3 regions of the Pseudarthrobacter sp. NPDC092439 genome follow, and region 3 is predicted to be linked to each of the others. Evidence: riboswitches for the same ligand, from Rfam matches in the RefSeq annotation. Region 3 holds a riboswitch; each other region holds the start of a gene.
The links. Region 3 has a riboswitch for thiamine pyrophosphate ahead of thiC (phosphomethylpyrimidine synthase ThiC). Riboswitches for the same ligand answer to the same signal wherever they lie in the genome.
Positions count from the first base shown of each region.

Region 1: linked by a shared signal. The riboswitch ahead of thiO (glycine oxidase ThiO) and the one ahead of thiC (phosphomethylpyrimidine synthase ThiC) in region 3 are both predicted to bind thiamine pyrophosphate.
Region 2: linked by a shared signal. The riboswitch ahead of ACIQCM_RS07885 (ECF transporter S component) and the one ahead of thiC (phosphomethylpyrimidine synthase ThiC) in region 3 are both predicted to bind thiamine pyrophosphate.

Region 1 covers NZ_JBIVQB010000001.1:904,498-907,765, reverse strand. The annotation lists gene ACIQCM_RS04205 (RNB domain-containing ribonuclease) at 1-935, opposite strand, end outside; gene thiE (thiamine phosphate synthase) at 981-1,643, opposite strand; TPP riboswitch at 1,671-1,790, shown strand; gene thiO (glycine oxidase ThiO) at 1,783-3,090, shown strand; gene thiS (sulfur carrier protein ThiS) at 3,087-3,268, shown strand, end outside.
Region 2 covers NZ_JBIVQB010000002.1:654,782-658,049, reverse strand. The annotation lists gene ACIQCM_RS07900 (monovalent cation/H+ antiporter complex subunit F) at 1-240, shown strand, start outside; gene mnhG (monovalent cation/H(+) antiporter subunit G) at 230-649, shown strand; gene ACIQCM_RS07890 (DUF4235 domain-containing protein) at 685-948, opposite strand; TPP riboswitch at 1,083-1,222, shown strand; gene ACIQCM_RS07885 (ECF transporter S component) at 1,290-1,913, shown strand; gene ACIQCM_RS07880 (ABC transporter ATP-binding protein) at 1,913-3,268, shown strand, end outside.
Region 3 covers NZ_JBIVQB010000001.1:594,423-597,690, forward strand. The annotation lists gene ACIQCM_RS02820 (VOC family protein) at 1-337, opposite strand, end outside; gene ACIQCM_RS02825 (amidohydrolase family protein) at 402-1,499, opposite strand; TPP riboswitch at 1,579-1,686, shown strand; gene thiC (phosphomethylpyrimidine synthase ThiC) at 1,681-3,268, shown strand, end outside.

The DNA of each region.
Region 1 (3,268 bases), 310 kb from region 3:
GCCAGTTGGCGCGGCTCCGTGGGGTCCAGGGTGCGGAGGTATTCGCCGTAGCTGATCTTCCCGTTCCAGGGCTTGCCCAGGACTTCGGTCTGGAGCCGGAAGTGGTCCAGGGAGCGGCTGTCCGGCGCAGGCATGGTGCGCAGGATCCCCACCTTACCGTCCAGCATGAGCCGGGCCGCGGCCATGCCGGTCATGAGGGAAATCTGTGCGTTCCAGTCCTCCACGGGAAGCTGCGGTGCGGCGGCAATCCGGTAGCCGCCGTCGGGAAGCTGGACGATTTCCTGGTCCGGCATGTTCAGGCTGGCGCCCCCGCGCTCACGCTCCAGCGCCACGCGCTTGAGGCCTACCTCTTTGAGCAGCTGGAGAACCGGCGGCGCCGTGCCCGCGTCGAGCTCCTTTTGGGCGCCCTTGTAGCTGAGCTTGTCGCGGCTGCGGATGCGTGCCCGCCGCACGTTGACGGCAGTGACTTCCGCGGCGCTGTTGAGCCGGAAGTCCCAGACAAACGCCGGGCAGTCCTGGTCCGGGAGCAGGCTGCCGGCGCCTTCGCTGATGACCTGCGGGTGCAGCGGAATCCGGCCGTCCGGCGCGTAAAAGGTCTGTCCGCGGCGCCGCGTTTCGGCGTCCAGCGGGCCTCCCGGCCGGACGAAAGCGGGCACGTCGGCGATGGCATACAGCACCCTGTAGCCGCCGCCGTCGGGTTCAATGAAGAGGGCCTGGTCCAGGTCCGTGGAGGATTCCGGGTCGATGGTGATGAATCCGACGTCCGTCAGGTCATAGTCCGGCATGTCCAGCGAGGCCACGGCCGCTTCGGCATCCGCCAGGACCTCCTGAGGGAATCCGGCAGGCAATTCCAGCTCGGTACGCAGCGCGCTCAACGCCTCCTCGAGCGCGTTCCTGTGCTCGTGGACATTGGGAGCCAACCGATGATGCGACACGAAAATCAGCCTAGCCCGAAACCCCCGGAACGAGGAACAGCCGGGCTAACCCGCGGCGTCGAGGGCGGCGAGCAGCGACGCAGCGGCTTCGGCCGGGTCCGGCGCCTCCGTGATGGCGCGGACCACCACGATCCGGCGGGCACCCGCAGCGGCCACCCGGTCCACGTTGCCGTGGTCGATTCCGCCGATGGCAAACCAGGGCAGGCCGGCCGGCGCCACGGATGCGGCGTGCCTGACCAGATCCAGTCCGACGGCGGCGCGCCCCGGCTTGGTGGGCGTGGCCCACAGTGGACCCACGCAGAAGTAGTCCAGGCCCGCCGGCCCCGGCGCCGCGGCCACCGCCGCGTCAACCTGGTCCGGCGAATGCGTGGAAAGCCCGATCGCGGCGCCGTCCAGGAGGCTGCGCGCTGCCTTGAGGGGAAGGTCCTTCTGCCCGATGTGGAAAACGGGCGCCCCGGAAAGGGACGCGATGTCCGCCCGGTCGTTGACGGCCCACAGCCGGCCGTGCCGGACGGCAGCCTCGCGCAGCACCTCGAGCAGCTCCAACTCCTCCGCGGCCTCCAGGGCCTTGTCCCGGAGCTGGATGATGTCCACGCCGCCGGTGAACGCGGCATCGACAAACCGGGCAAAATCGCCGTGGCCGCGGCGGGCATCGGTGCAAAGGTACAGGCGCGCGGACGCCAGGGCGGCAGCGGGGGACACATTCATGGCTGCAAGCCTAGTTCCTCTAAACTGGCCTCGTACTGCGGGAGCCTGCGGCAGCTGTCACAAAAGCGCCGGGCTGAGAGGGCGTCAGAGCCGACCGCTTGACCTGATCCGGCTAATACCGGCGTAGGGAAGGAACCATATGGGCAACCCCACCAGCGGATCCGGCGCGGCCGACGACGGCGTAATGCGTGCCGACGTGGCAGTCGTCGGAGGCGGGGTGATAGGCCACAGCATCGCGTGGGAGGCCCGCCGCTCCGGCCGATCCGTGGTGCTGGTGGATGATGCCCCCGGAACCGGCGCCAGCTGGGCGGCGGCCGGAATGCTCGCCCCCGTCAGCGAACTTCACTACCAGGAGGAAGCCCTCCTGGAGCTGATGCTGGAATCCTCCTCCCGGTGGCCCGGTTTCGCGGCCGCCCTCAAAACCGCCGCGGGCGCGGACCCCGGATACCTCGAGACGCCGACGCTCGCCGTCGGCGCGGACGCTGCGGACAGGCAGGCGCTGCTTGACCTTCGGGCCGTGCAGAAGGCCAACGGCCTCGACGTGGAGCCACTCACGGTCCGGGAGGCACGCCGCCGCGAACCGCTCCTGAGCCCATCGATCGCCTGCGCCCTGGACACCCCCGCCGACCACCAGGTGGATCCGCGGCAGCTGGTGGCCTGCCTCCGGCTGGCGCTCTCCCGGCACGCGGACGGAGAGGGAGGGGCAGGCACCAGGGTTGCCGGCGCCGTCCACGGTTACGCGGTAATGGCCAGGGCAGCGGGACTGGCGTGGGCGGACGACGTCGTGGCCGGAGTCCTGCTGGAAGGCGGCGGAAAGGTTCTTGCGCGGGAGACCGTGGTCGCCAACGGTCTGCACGCCGGAGCGCTGGGCGGGTTGCCCGAGGGCCTGGCGCTGCCGCTGCGCCCGGTGCACGGCGACATCCTGCGGCTCGCCGTGCCAACGCAACTCCGGCCGTTGGTGACGGCGACGGTACGGGGCCTGGTTCATGGCGTGCCGGTCTACCTGGTGCCGCGGCAGGACGGAACCGTGGTCATCGGCGCCACCCAGCGCGAAGACGCCCTGGGCGGGGCGGCCCGTCCGGAGGCCGGAGCGGCGCACGGTGCCGTCTCCGCCGGCGGGGTTCACCAGCTCCTTCGGGACGCGCAGACTCTGGTCCCCGCCGTCGCCGAACTGGAACTGCTCGAGTGCACCGCCCGGGCCCGCCCCGGAACCCCGGACAATGCGCCCCTGCTGGGCCGCGTACCGCTGCCCGACGCCGCCGGAGGATACGTCCCCGGGCTCGTCGTCGCCACTGGCTTCTTCCGCCACGGCGTCCTGCTGGCGCCGGCGGCCGCGGCCGTCTGCCGCGCCCTGCTGGACGGCACCCGTGACCCCCGCTGGGCGCCGTTCGACCCTGCCCGGTTTTCCGCAGCCGCATCACGCCACGACACCAAGGAGAGAGCATGAACATCATCCTGAACGGAAGCCCGCGCGCCGTGGCGGACGGCGCCTCCGTTGCTGCGCTGGTCAGCGACATCACCGGCCGGCCGCTGGCAGCAGACGGCCAGGCCGCCGACGGGCGCAAGCTTGGCGTGGCAGTGGCGCAGAACGCGCACGTGGTTCCGCGCAGCCAGTGGTCCGCTAC
Region 2 (3,268 bases), on a different contig from region 3:
GCGCTCGCCGCCGGCGGCGCCATTCTCCGGATCGCCCGGGGACCGTCGCTCCTGGACAGGGTGCTGGCCACCGACGTGCTGCTGGCCATCCTGGGGGCGGCGCTGTGCATCGACATGGCCGTAAACCGCCACCTGAACAACCTGATGCTGGTGGTAGCCATCTCGATCATCGGCTTCGTCGGTTCAGTGACGGTGGCCCGGTTCGTTGCGGACAGAAGGGAACAGCCGCATGAATCCTGAACTGCTCACGGGCTACCGGGCGGTGGGCGAGACTGTCCCCGGCGTTGATGCCTGGGTGGACACCGTGTCTGCGGTGTTCATGGTGGTCGGCGCTGCCCTGTCGCTGGGCGCCGCCATAGGCCTGCTGCGCTTTCCGGACCTGCTGAGCCGGATGCACGCCGCCACGAAGCCGCAGGTGCTGGGACTGTTCCTGCTGCTGGCGGCGATCGGACTGCAGCTGCGCACCTGGTGGGTGTGGCCCGTGCTGCTGGTGGCTTGGATCTTCCAGTTACTGACGGTGCCGGTCTCCGCGCACATGGTGGGCCGGGCCGGCTATCGCACCAAGCACCTGCACCGGGAGCTGCTGACCTCGGACGAGCTCGAAGCCGTGGTCCAAAAAGCCGCCGGCAACCCGCCTCCCGAGGAATGAGTGAGGCGGGTTGCCGGCGGCAGATTGAAGCGGGGCTAAACGATGTCCTGGCTCTTGGCGAAGCGGGTGATGGCGCGCTGGGTGCCGCGGTTCGCCAGGACCTGGATGACGGTGCTCACCGATGCTGAGATCAGGGCAAACGTCAGGGCCGAGTGCAGGCTGGTGGGCACATCCTCGTCCTTGCCGGTGGGAGGCTTCCGGCCTGTGGTCTTCTCCCAGACGGTGTTGACCATCTTGGTGCCGACGAAGCCTGCCACCAGCGAGATGCCGGTGCCGAGCAGCTTAATGAAAAGGTTCATTCCTTGTACTCCTTGCGGGCAGAAAACGGACTGACCCCAGCCTAACGGCCCGGCGCCGTAATTTTCCCCGCCGCCATTGGCCGCTGCGGTGTAAACTGGACCACGCCCTCAGGGGCATACCACTCAACGCAACATTCAAACGACAGGGGAGCGCCGCCGTCGGGCATTGCCGGCTCAGCCGGGAACCCGTGTGGGCGCTGAGAGTGCGGAGATCCGCAGACCCTCGAACCTGATCCGGTTAGTACCGGCGCAAGGGAGTCGAGTTCTCGAAGTGGCCGGCAACACCGTTCAACGCGGTTGCCGTGACCACTTTCCCCTCCTGCTACCCAGGAGGATTCACCATGGCAACTGAAGCAATCAAGAAGACCCCCGGCAAGTCCTGGCGCGTCGTGGACATCGTGGTGGCGGCGCTGATCGCCATCGCCGGCGGGGTGATTTTCTGGGCGTGGTCCCAGGGCGCCCTGGCGGTGTCCGGTCCGATGAACGCCGTCTACCCGCCCCTGACCGGCCTGATCGCCGGCGGCTGGATGATTCCGGCTGTCCTGGGGATGCTCATCATCCGCAAGCCCGGCGCGGCACTCTTCTGCGAGACGGTTGCAGCCACCGGCGAACTGCTGATGGGTTCGCAGTACGGCACGTCGGTGCTGTTCTCCGGATTCGTCCAGGGCCTCGGCGCGGAGATCATCTTCGCGGTTTTCGTCTACAGGAAGTTCAACCTGCCCGTGGCCCTGCTCGCGGGCGCCGCGGCAGGCCTGTTCTGCGGCCTGAACGACTCGTTCTCCCCGTGGGGCTGGAACATCGCCTACTCCGCCGGTGACAAGTTCGCCTACATCCTGTTCACCAGCATCTCCGGTGCGATCATCGCCGGCGCCCTGTCCTGGATCGCCACCCGCGGCCTCGCCCGGACCGGCGTGCTGAGCCCGTTCGCCTCCCGCAAGGCGGCCACGGAGCCCGTCTTCTCCTGATGCCAAGACCTTCCGGCAGCGCATCCGCCGTCCGCCCCGCCGCGGTTGCCGCCCGCGGCTGGGGCTGGCGGCACCCCGGACGCGCCAAGCCAGCCGTCCGGGGCCTTGACCTGGACATCGCGCCGGGGGAGCGGGTGCTCCTGCTGGGCCCGTCGGGTGCCGGCAAGTCGACGCTGCTCCACGCCCTCGCCGGGGTGCTGGGGGACGCGGACGACGACGGCGAGGCAGGCGACGCTGACGAGTCCGGTTCGCTTCTGGTTGACGGGGCTTCCCCCCGGGGCCGGCCCGGCCGCGCGGGGCTGATGCAGCAGGACCCCGAAACGCAGGTGGTTCTGTCACGGCTGGGTGACGACGCCGCCTTCGGTGCCGAGAACCTCGCGGTTCCCCGCGACGCAATTTGGGCGCGCGTGCATGAGGCGCTTGCCGACGTCGGACTTTCCCACCTGCCGCTGCACCACCCCACGTCCGCGCTGTCCGGTGGGCAAAAACAGCGGCTGGCGCTGGCGGGCATCCTGGCGATGCGCCCGGGGCTGATCCTGCTGGACGAACCAACCGCCAACCTGGACCCGGCCGGCGTGCTGGAAGTCCGGGACGCCGTGGGCCGCTGCATGGACAAGACCGGCGCCACGCTGGTGGTGGTGGAACACCGCGTGTCCGTGTGGAAGGACCTGGTGGACCGGATCGTGGTCCTGCAGCCGGGATCCGGCGCCGGGCCCGCCGTATTGCTGGACGGACCTCCGGACCGGGTGCTGCGCGAGGCCAGGACCATGCTCATGGCGGCCGGTGTGTGGGTGCCGGGATACGTTCCGGAGACGCGCCAACGGGCGGCCATGCCTCCTCCGGGTTCCGGCGGGCTCCTGCTCGCCGCCGAGGGGCTGGGAGTTTCGCGGGAACGGACGGGCCGGAAGGGTCTCAGGAAGATCCCGCCGGTACCGGTGCAGCGTGACATCTCGGCGCAGGTGCGCGCTGGCCAGGCGCTGGCCGTCACGGGGCCCAACGGGGCGGGCAAATCCACCTTTGCGCTGACCCTCGCCGGGCTCCTGGCGCCGGTGCAAGGGAAGGTTTCGGCCACCGTAGACCTGAGCCGCGGGGCGGGAATCGATCCGTACCAATGGAAGGCGGAGCAGCTGATCGAGCGGATCGGCACCGTCTTCCAGGAGCCCGAGCACCAGTTCGTCACCGGGAATGTCCGGGACGAGCTGCTCTTCGGTCCCCGGCACCTGGGCCACGGCGGGGAACGCGTTGACGAGCTGCTTGAGCGGCTGCGGCTCACCGGCCTGGTGGACGCAAACCCGTACACGCTGTCCGGCGGGGAGAAACGGCGGCTCTCCGTGGCCACCGTGCTGGCCGCCAGC
Region 3 (3,268 bases):
GGTGGTCGGCGCTGCCGGTGAAGAGCCGGGGGTTGAACCGGGCAGCCGTGGCGATCGTGGCGGCGAGCGCCTCCCTGGTTTCGAAAAGCAGAGCGGTGTGGAACAGGCCCGCCTCGCCCCTGCCGGGAAGGTGGAGCCCGGACGCCGGGGCCAGTTGGACCAGTGGCCTGCCCAGGCGGCCCAGGTAGACGCCGCCATCCTGTTCGGCCACGACTTCCAGGCCCAGCGCCTTCTGGTAGTAGTCCGTCATGAGCTTCATGTCGCCCACTTTGAGCATCACCGTGCCCATGCCGAGCCCGGCGGGAAGAAGGTCCTGGTTTACGGTTTCTGCGGTCATTGGAACACTCCGAACTCCTACGGCCTCCCGGGTGGCGGCCCTGTCCATTAAATGAGTTGAAGCTTCAATTTATTCCGCTGTCGTGGACGATCCGGCCGCCCAGTACCACCTGCTGCAGGTGGCGGATGGTTTCAGGCCGGCTCCGCGGATCCGCACTGCACACAACCACATCCGCCCGCGCGCCTTCGGAGATGGCCTGCGCTCCCAGCCACTGCCGCGCGGACCAGCATGCGGCATCCAGCGCTGCCGCTGCCGGCAGGCCCGCGGCGTGAAGCGCCAGGATCTCGTCCGCAATCCGCCCGTGCCGGATGACGCTTCCGGCGTCGGTGCCCGCGAAAACCCGCACGCCGGCGTCGAACGCTTCCGCCACGCGCTCCGCCCGGCGCTCCCAGAGCGCCAGCATATGGGCCGCGTAGCGCGGGAATTTCGGCTGCGCCTGCGCGGCAATGTCCGGAAAAGTGGCGATATTGATCAGGGTGGGCACGATCGGCACGCGCTGCTCGGCGAAGCGGGACAGGTGCCGCGGAAGGAGCCCCGTGGCGTGTTCAATGCAGTCGATGCCGCCGTCCAGCATCTGGTCCAGCGTGTCCTCGGCGAAGCAATGGGCGGTGACACGGGCGCCTTCGTCATGTGCCGCCTGGATGGCATCGCGGACGACGGCGGCAGGAAAGGACGGAGCCAGGTCGCCGGCGCCGCGGTCAATCCAGTCGCCAACGAGCTTCACCCACCCGTCGCCGTCGCGCGCCTGCTTCCGGACCGCTTCGACAAGGCCTTCCGGTTCAACTTCCCGGGCAAACCCGCGGAGGTAGCGCCGGGTGCGGGCCACGTGACGCCCGGCGCGGATCAGTACCGGAAACTCCTTGCCGCCCTGCATCCAGCGCGTGTCAGCCGGGGAACCCGCGTCCCGGACCAGCAGCGTGCCGGCGGCGAGGTCCGCCCGGGCCTGGGCTGCGGCGGTGTCCGCATCCACGGGACCGCCGGGCCCAAGGCCGATATGGCAGTGCGCGTCGACGAAACCCGGCAGCACCCAGCCGGGCAGGACGTGGTCAGGCCGCGCGGAGGGCCGCTGGAAGGTCAGGCGGCCGTCCACGGACCACAGCCCGCGCACTTCCCGGTCCGGGCCCGTGAGCACCGGTCCGCTGAAATGGATAACCGCCGGCATGGAACTCCTCTCATCCTGCCCGGTCAGGCTAGCACCGCGAATGTGACGCCGCTCCCCGTGGGGCCTGTGGTAGCTTCGTTCCTGACCACACGGGTGCCCCTGCAGGGGCTGAGATCGGGCTGACGCAGCCTGCGACCGTCGAACCTGTCCGGGTAATGCCGGCGAAGGAAGTGAGTATTCCTTGAATACACCAGAAACACAGCTGAACCCTGCCCTCGATGCGTCTGGCCGGGATCCTGCCACCCAGTCCCTGAAGTCCCACTCGCTCGCCTTCGTGGAAGACAGGGGGTCGGGCCTTCGGGTACCAGTCACCGAGATTACCCTGTCGGACTCCCCCGGCGGCGAGCCAAACGCTCCGTTCCGCGCCTACCGGACGGCCGGGCCGGGCAGCGACCCGGTCCGAGGCCTGCGGCCCTTCCGCACCGAGTGGATTGAGGCGCGCGGGGACACTGAAGCGTACAGCGGCCGGGAGCGGAACCTGCTCGACGACGGCCGGTCGGCTGTCCGCCGCGGCGCAGCCTCTGCGGAATGGAAGGGCGCACGGCCAGTGCCCCGCCGCGCCGTCGAAGGCAAGACAGTCACCCAGATGCACTACGCCAGGCAGGGCATCATCACGCCCGAGATGCGCTTCGTGGCGCTGCGGGAAAACTGCGACGTGGAACTGGTCCGCAGCGAGGTTGCCGCGGGCCGGGCCATTATCCCCAACAACATCAACCACCCGGAATCGGAACCGATGATCATCGGCAAGGCATTCCTGGTGAAGATCAACGCCAACATCGGCAACTCCGCGGTCACCAGCTCCATCGCGGAGGAAGTGGACAAACTCCAGTGGGCCACCCAATGGGGTGCGGATACAGTGATGGACCTCTCCACCGGCGATGATATCCACACCACGCGCGAGTGGATCATCCGCAACTCCCCCGTGCCGATTGGCACCGTGCCCATCTATCAGGCGCTGGAGAAGGTCAACGGCGAAGCCAACAAGCTGACCTGGGAGATCTTCCGCGACACCGTCATTGAGCAGTGCGAGCAGGGCGTGGACTACATGACGGTGCACGCCGGCGTGCTCCTGCGCTATGTTCCGCTCACTGCCAACCGGGTCACCGGCATCGTGTCCCGCGGCGGCTCCATCATGGCGGGCTGGTGCCTGGCGCACCACCAGGAAAATTTCCTGTACACGCACTTCGACGAACTCTGCGAAATCTTCGCCAAGTACGACGTCGCGTTCTCGCTCGGCGACGGGCTGCGGCCGGGCGCCACGGCGGACGCCAATGACGCCGCCCAGTTCGCCGAGCTGGACACCCTGGCCGAGCTCACCCGGCGTGCCTGGGAGTACGACGTGCAGGTCATGGTGGAAGGCCCCGGCCATGTCCCGTTCCACCTGGTCCGGGAGAACGTGGAGCGGCAGCAGGAGCTGTGCAAGGGCGCCCCGTTCTACACCCTGGGACCGCTGGTGACCGACGTTGCCCCCGGCTACGACCACATCACTTCGGCCATCGGAGCCACCGAGATCGCCCGCTACGGCACCGCGATGCTCTGCTATGTGACGCCCAAGGAGCATCTTGGCCTGCCCAACAAGGACGACGTCAAGACCGGTGTGATCACCTATAAGATCGCAGCGCACGCAGCGGACCTCGCCAAGGGCCACCCCGGTGCGCACGAACGCGATGACGCGCTGTCCAAGGCGCGCTTCGAATTCCGCTGGCGGGACCAGTTTGCGCTGTCCCTGGACCCAGTAACGGCCGAGGCGTTCCACGATGAGACCCTGC